Regions from separate parts of the Vreelandella piezotolerans genome, predicted to be linked through region 2. Evidence: predicted binding sites of a transcription regulator. Region 2 holds the regulator's gene; each other region holds the start of a gene.
The links. Region 2 encodes PhoB, which activates phosphate uptake and scavenging genes when phosphate is short. Its sites were predicted from a motif close to TGTCATANNNNTGTCANA; they were not measured.
Positions count from the first base shown of each region.

Region 1: the regulator PhoB is predicted to act here: its motif matches at 681-698, upstream of GYM47_RS16015 (PhoX family protein).
Region 3: the regulator PhoB is predicted to act here: its motif matches at 1,337-1,354, upstream of GYM47_RS03830 (CYTH domain-containing protein).

Region 1 is NZ_CP048602.1:3,495,785-3,498,055, reverse strand. It holds gene GYM47_RS16020 (Lrp/AsnC family transcriptional regulator) at 154-633, shown strand; gene GYM47_RS16015 (PhoX family protein) at 767-2,271, shown strand, end outside.
Region 2 is NZ_CP048602.1:3,794,660-3,796,930, forward strand. It holds gene phoR (phosphate regulon sensor histidine kinase PhoR) at 1-1,081, opposite strand, end outside; gene phoB (phosphate regulon transcriptional regulator PhoB) at 1,084-1,773, opposite strand; gene ubiA (4-hydroxybenzoate octaprenyltransferase) at 1,885-2,271, opposite strand, start outside.
Region 3 is NZ_CP048602.1:828,818-831,088, reverse strand. It holds gene GYM47_RS03840 (inorganic phosphate transporter) at 1-559, opposite strand, end outside; gene GYM47_RS03835 (TIGR00153 family protein) at 569-1,249, opposite strand; gene GYM47_RS03830 (CYTH domain-containing protein) at 1,386-2,271, shown strand, end outside.

The DNA.
Region 1 (2,271 bases), 300 kb from region 2:
GGTTTATATTAGGCGTTAGTGTATTCAGGCGGGTTGCGAAACAAGGGCTTTATAAACAACAATGGATTGTCTGATTGCGTTTATAGGTTTGATTAATTCGTAAATTTATTCTTTGAGTAAATAATAATGTGTGCCAAACGAGCGGGAGGGGCCTTGGAGCCCCATGCCATGGGCGGTGAGCTGGATCGTATCGACAAGCGTATTCTCAAGCTGCTTCAGGAGGATGCGACGCTTTCCAATGTGGCGCTGGCCGAGCAGGTGAACCTCAGCCCTGCGGCCTGTTTGCGGCGTGTCGAAAAGCTCAAGCGGGACGGGGTGATCAGCCGAATCGTGGCCCACCTGAACCCGGAGCCCCTGCAGGCCGGCATGGTGGTGTTGATTGGCGTGGTGCTGGACCGCTCGACGCCAGAATCCTTCGCGGCGTTCGAGGCGGCGGCTCAAAAAGTGTCGGGCTGCATGGAGTGCCACGTGGTTACTGGGGAGTTCGACTACTTCATGCTGGTGCGCACCAGGGACAGCCAAAGCTTCAACCGGCTACACGCCGAGCAGTTGCTCTACCTGCCCGGCGTGCGTCAGATTCGTTCGTTCATGGGGCTGCGGGAGGTGGTGTCGACCCACAAGGTGCCGATTTAGCCCTAATGGCCCACGGCATGCCCGACGTCAATAAACCGTCGTGATTGCGTCATACATCTTTCATCTTTACCTAATACTCTCCCTCGAAAACAACACGTAGTTCGTACGGGCTAATGATGACGAGGGGAGTACCATGAGCAAGGCAATCGAAGATCACCGCCTGTTTAACCACAGCCATAACCAGCCATTTGCCGAGGTACTGGCAAAGTACGTCTCTCGGCGCGATGTGATGCGGGGCGGCCTGGGGCTGGCGGCGTCGTCGATGTTGGGGTTTGGCGGCGCAGCCCAAGCGCTAGCAGGCGAGCAGGCCAAGACGCCGCTGACTCTCGCATTTGAAGCGGTGCGTGGTTCTCGCACTGATGCGGTGGTGGTACCGGAAGGCTATGTGGCCCAGGTGCTGGTGCCCTGGGGCACGCCGCTCACCCCATCCGCAGAGTGGCAGCCCGAACTACACATGACCGCCGAGCGCCAGGCCGATAGCGTTGGCATGAACCACGATGGTATGGCCGGATTCGCCTTGGATGTCGACAGCGCGTCGCGGCGTTTCGTGCTAGCGCTCAACAATGAGTATATCGAGCAGGATGCGCTATGGGCGCCCCAGGGTGGCCCTACCAATGCGGGAGGCAAACGCCCGGCGGAAGAGTCGCGCACCGAAATCAACGCCCATGGCGTCACCCTCGTGGAGGTTGAAAAAAACGCCAGCGGGCAGTGGTCGCACGTGACCGACTCTCCCTATAACCGCCGCTTCACCAGCGCCACGGTGATGGACCTTGCCGGCCCCGTGGCCGGTAGCGACTATGTGAAAACCCAATTCTCCCCTGACGGCACGCAAACCCGAGGTACTAACAACAACTGTGGTAACGGCGTGACCCCCTGGGGCACCTATATCGCCTGTGAAGAGAACTGGCCCGATATCTTCGTCAACCGTGGCGAGCGCTTCCAAGACGATGCACGCATCGGTATTCCCACCGATAAAAGCCGCTACGGTTGGGATACCTCGGCAGGCGACGCGACAGAGCAGAACGGCGAGTTCGCGCGCTTTGACATCACCCCGCACGGTGAGCGTGCCGAAGATGACTACCGCAACGAAGCGCGTACCTTCGGCTACCAGGTCGAAGTCGACCCCTATAGCGGTGCTCGCGCGGTGAAACGCACGGCGCTGGGGCGTTTTCGTCATGAAGGGTGCTGGTTGGGCAAGTTAGAAGCGGGCAAGCCGATCGTTTTCTATTCAGGCCACGATGCCCGCAACGAATACGTCTACAAATACGTCTCTGATGCCGCCTGGGATCCCGCCGATGCCAACCGTCCCGGCGCGGAGTACGACCGTCTCGCCATTGGCAGCAAATATATGGATAACGGCACGCTGTACGTGGCGCGCTTCCATGCCGATGGTAGCGGCGAGTGGCTGCCGCTCACACCGAGTGCCAAAACTCAGGATGGTCGCACGCTAGCTGCCGCACTTGGCCTAGCCGAGAACGACCTGGCGGGCATCATCATCAATACCTGCGATGCGGCCGACCTCATGGGCGCAACGCCAATGGACCGTCCCGAATGGGCGACGGTGGATCCGGCCTCCGGCGAGGTGTACCTGACGCTCACCAATAACTCCCAGCGCAGCGAAGAGGGCAGCGATGCGAC
Region 2 (2,271 bases):
CTTCACCGTCGTCGTCCACTTCGATGCAGGCACTGCCATTGGGCAGAGCCGCCCAGCGGAGCGTGATTTGACTTCCCTCCGGCGTATAGCGCACTGCGTTGAATGCCAAGTTGGAGATCGCACTGCGCAGCTCCTGCTCACTGCCGATTAGGCGCGCTTCGCAATCGAGTACGATCTGCACGCTGTGTTGCTGGTGAGACAGCGCCAGCGCATCGCGGCGAATACTCTCCAGCATCGGCCCGACGGCAAGCGGCTGGTGATCTTCTCCCCCTCGATCGATTTCGAGCCTAGAGAGCAGTAGCAGGTCGTTGACCAAGTTCTGCATGCGCTTGGTCTGCTCCTCCATTTGACCGATGCCTTTGCCCAAACGGGGCGGCAGCAGCTCTTTCAAATCGCCATAGGTTTCCAAGTAACCCGACAGCACGGTCAGCGGTGTGCGCAGCTCGTGAGACACGTTGGCTACGAAGTCACGGCGCATCTGTTCGAGGCGATGCAAGCGCGTAATGTCCCGGGCCATGACCAAGCGCTCGTCATCACCATAGAGCGTGATTTGATACTGCAGAATACGCCGCTCATCGATGGGTGAGGTGAGTGTTAGCGGCTCGCCATACTCCCGGGCATTGAAGTAGCTAATGAAGCGTGGGTCGCGCAGCAAGTTGGTAATATGCTGCCCGCGGTCATGGGCGGTTTGCAGGCCCAACATCTCGGTAGCCGCGCTGTTCCACCACTCTAAATCACCATGCCGATCCAGCATCACGACGCTATCACGCATCGCCTCCGAGGATTCCTGAATACGCGCAAGGGTCGCCCGCAGGCGGCTTTGCGTGATGCGTTGGCTCTTTTGATAGCGGTAGAGACGATCGAAAAGCTCACCCCAAAGCCCCGTTGCCGCGGGCGGCTCATCGTGAGGGTGAAGCGTCAGCCATTGGAACAGCGCCTTTAATTGGCGCAAGTGATAAATCAAACAGAATAAGAGGCCAGCGGCGAGCCCCACACCGGGATACCCCACCAGCCACCCCAGGCACATGCCCAATAGCGCCAGCCAGGTAATGCGCCACCATTCACGGCTCCACAGGCGCACGACTACACCCGAGCAGAGAAACGATACCCAGTGCCCCGCACTGTTTGAATCAAATTCTGGTGCGCCTCCCCTAGCGCCTTACGCAACCGGCGAATGTGCACGTCCACCGTGCGCTCCTCTACGTACACGTTGCCGCCCCACACCTGATCGAGAAGCTGGCTACGGGTATAGGCACGCTCTTGGTGGGTCATGAAAAACTGCAGTAATCGATACTCGGTAGGGCCCATCTCTAGCGCCTTGCCATGCGCGCTAACACGATGGCTCACCGGGTCTAACAGCAGCCCATTGATTTCGATGGGATCTTCCACGCCGCGCGGGGTCGCCCGACGCAGAACGGCTTTCAGGCGCGCTACCAGCTCACGGGGCGAAAACGGCTTGGTGATGTAATCGTCGGCGCCCGCTTCCAGACCTTGGATCTTATTATCCTCTTCGCCCTTGGCGGTCAGCATGATGATCGGCAGTTCCGCAGTAGCCTCTTCGCGCTTGAGACGGCGTGCCAATTCGATGCCGCTGGTGCCAGGCATCATCCAGTCCAGCAGCAGCAGGTCGGGCTGATGATCTACGACCATCGCGTGGGCATCCTGGGCGTTATCCGCTTCAAGCACGCGATAGTCAGCCATTTCCAGCGCCACAGCGATCATCTCGCGAATGGGCGCCTCATCATCGACGATCAGTACGGTCTTGGCGGTCATTCCAGGGCCTCACGGTGTGCTAAGAAAGCTCATGTATGCGAAAACGGTTCAATGACATGTCTGTGACGATAACACCATGACTTAATGACAATTCTATGACACCCAGCAATATTAGCCAGCCACGGGCCACTCGCTTAGAGCAATGCCGGTAAAGACCAAGAGCCCCGACCAGTGATTATTCAAAAACGCTTGGAAACAGCGATCACGCTCCCGGTGAACGATCAAACGCTGTTGATGGGCAAAGGTTACCGCCATTCCGACCACACCGAGCCAGAAGAAACCGCCCAGGCTCGCCATCAGCCCCACCCAAATCAACAACGCTAGGGTGGCAAGCTGCAGCAAGCCAATGATGAGACGGTCGGCACTGCCAAACAGCACCGCCGTGGATTTGATGCCGATCTTCAGGTCGTCATCGCGATCGACCATGGCGTACTGGGTATCGTAGGCCACTGTCCATAGCACGTTAGCGCTGAACAGTAGCCACGCCACGAGTGGCAC
Region 3 (2,271 bases), 980 kb from region 2:
CCGGCACGTAGCGCTTGGCGGCCGTGAACGGGTTATCGTTCTCGAAGATCAGGTGGTGCACCGATTTGAACAGCACGAAGCCGATGGTACCGGCCAGCAGCGGGGAAACGACCCAGCTGGCAGCAATCGTGGTCACCGCGCTCCAATCGACGGTAGACGCCCCCAGACCGGCGACCGCAAAGCCTACGATCGCACCGACGATGGAGTGCGTGGTGGAGACGGGCCAACCTTTCACCGAGGCCACCAGCAGCCACGTACCGGCGGCCAACAGCGCCGCCAACATGCCGTACACCAAAAGTTGCGGGTCTTCTTGCAGCAGTTCGGGGTCGATGATCCCTTTACGGATGGTGTTGGTCACCTCGCCACCCGCCAGCCACGCGCCCAGGAACTCGAAGATCACCGCAATGATGATCGCCTGTTTGATGGTGATCGCTTTCGACCCCACCGAAGTGCCCATGGCGTTGGCCACGTCGTTGGCCCCCACGCCCCAGGCCATGAAGAAGCCGAACAAACAGGCCAGAATGATGAAGATGTCACCGTGCTGAGCAATAATCTGCATGAGTATCCCTTAGCGTGCGGTCAAAATCTGCAGGCGGCTGCCCACGCGCTCTGCGCGGTCAGAGACTTCACCGACCCACTCGATGATCTTGTAGAGAAAGATCACGTCCACCGGCGGCAGTTGGCTCTCCAACTCGAACAGTTGACGACGGATCGCCACCTGCTGGCTGTCGGCCTGATGTTCGAGGGTGTGGAGTTCGCGGATCATGTTCTGCATGACGTCGGAAACGTTGCGACCAAAGCCGGACTCCAGCAGGTCTTTCAACTCTTCCAATGCTTGGCGCGCTTGGGCCACACACGCGACACTGGTACGCATGTAGTCACGCATCGGCTCGGCCAACACGTCGGGCACGCGCATTTTACGGCCCAGCATGATGCCGGTAATGTCGCGGACTTTATTGGCGATCTTGTCCTGCACGCTGATCAGGTCGAGCAGGTCAGAGCGCGAGACGGGCAGGAACATAGTGTTGGGCAAGTTCAGCCGCAGCTCTGTCTTCAGGGTGTCGGCGTCGTGCTCTAAGCGCGTCACGTTCTCGCGCAGTTCTGCCGCCGTATCCCAATCACCGGTCAACGTGGCCTCGAAGAACGGGAGCAGTTGATCGGCACATTCATTGGCCTTGACGATGTGGGCCAGCAGCGGCTGGAATGGCGAGCGGCCAAACATCGCGGAAAAAGGGTTGGAGGTTACCATATAGCCTTTAGCCTGTTTTCGGGGAGCCTGGAAATGGCGGGCGCCAGTATAAAGAGTGCGCCCGCCGCCGTCATGAAAAGTTCATAATGTCATCAAAAATTAACCGAAATGTCACAATATCGAGGTGGCGATTGTCATGAAAGAGTCAACCAAAACGCCAGCCCTTACGGAAGTGGAGCTCAAGCTGGCCCTGCCCAGCGGTCAGTCGGGTGCGCTGTGCCATCATCCGTTACTGGCCGCGACGTCACCGCACCAGCAGCAGCTCGCCAACACCTACTTCGATACCCCCACAGGCGACTTGGCCGCCGCACGGGTGGCGGTGCGCCTTCGCACCATTGATCAGCAAGTGCTGCAAACCGTTAAAACGGCCGGCCAGGGCGGTGGCGGACTCTCCAGCCGACAGGAGTGGGAGTGGCAAGTTCCCTCCGCCGCTCTCGACCAGGCGGCGCTGGCAGAGCTGCCTCCGTTTCAAGGGGCGCTTGGCGATTGCATCGCAGCGCTGCGCCCGACGCTCAGCACCGATTTCACCCGGAAAAGCTGGCAGTTAGTATGGCAAGACAGCGACATCGAATTGGTGCTGGACGAAGGAGAGATCGTCTGCGGCAGCGCGCGAGCGCCGATTCGTGAAGTGGAGCTGGAACTGAAAGCCGGTGCCCCGGCAGCGCTCTGGACGCTCGCCGTCGAGTTGGCGAGCCAAATAGCGCTGCGCCCCTCCGATACCAGCAAGGCAGCGCGGGGCAATGCCCTAGGCCACCAGCACTGGCCGCTGCCCACCGCCAAGCGCCCTGCCGAGTGGCTGCACCGCGCCACCGTCGCGCTGGACGCCTATCATGATAGCGGCGACGCTGCGCATCTAAACGCCGCACGGCAGGCGCTGGATACGTTGGCCCAGCACCCCCAGCTCGATAGTGCAGCGCGCAGCGAGGCAGAAGCACTGCCCAACGCGCTGAATGCCCAAGGCATGCCGTCGACGACCTACGGCGTTGCTGCGTTAAATCTGGCCCGTCGCTTGGCCCACGAAA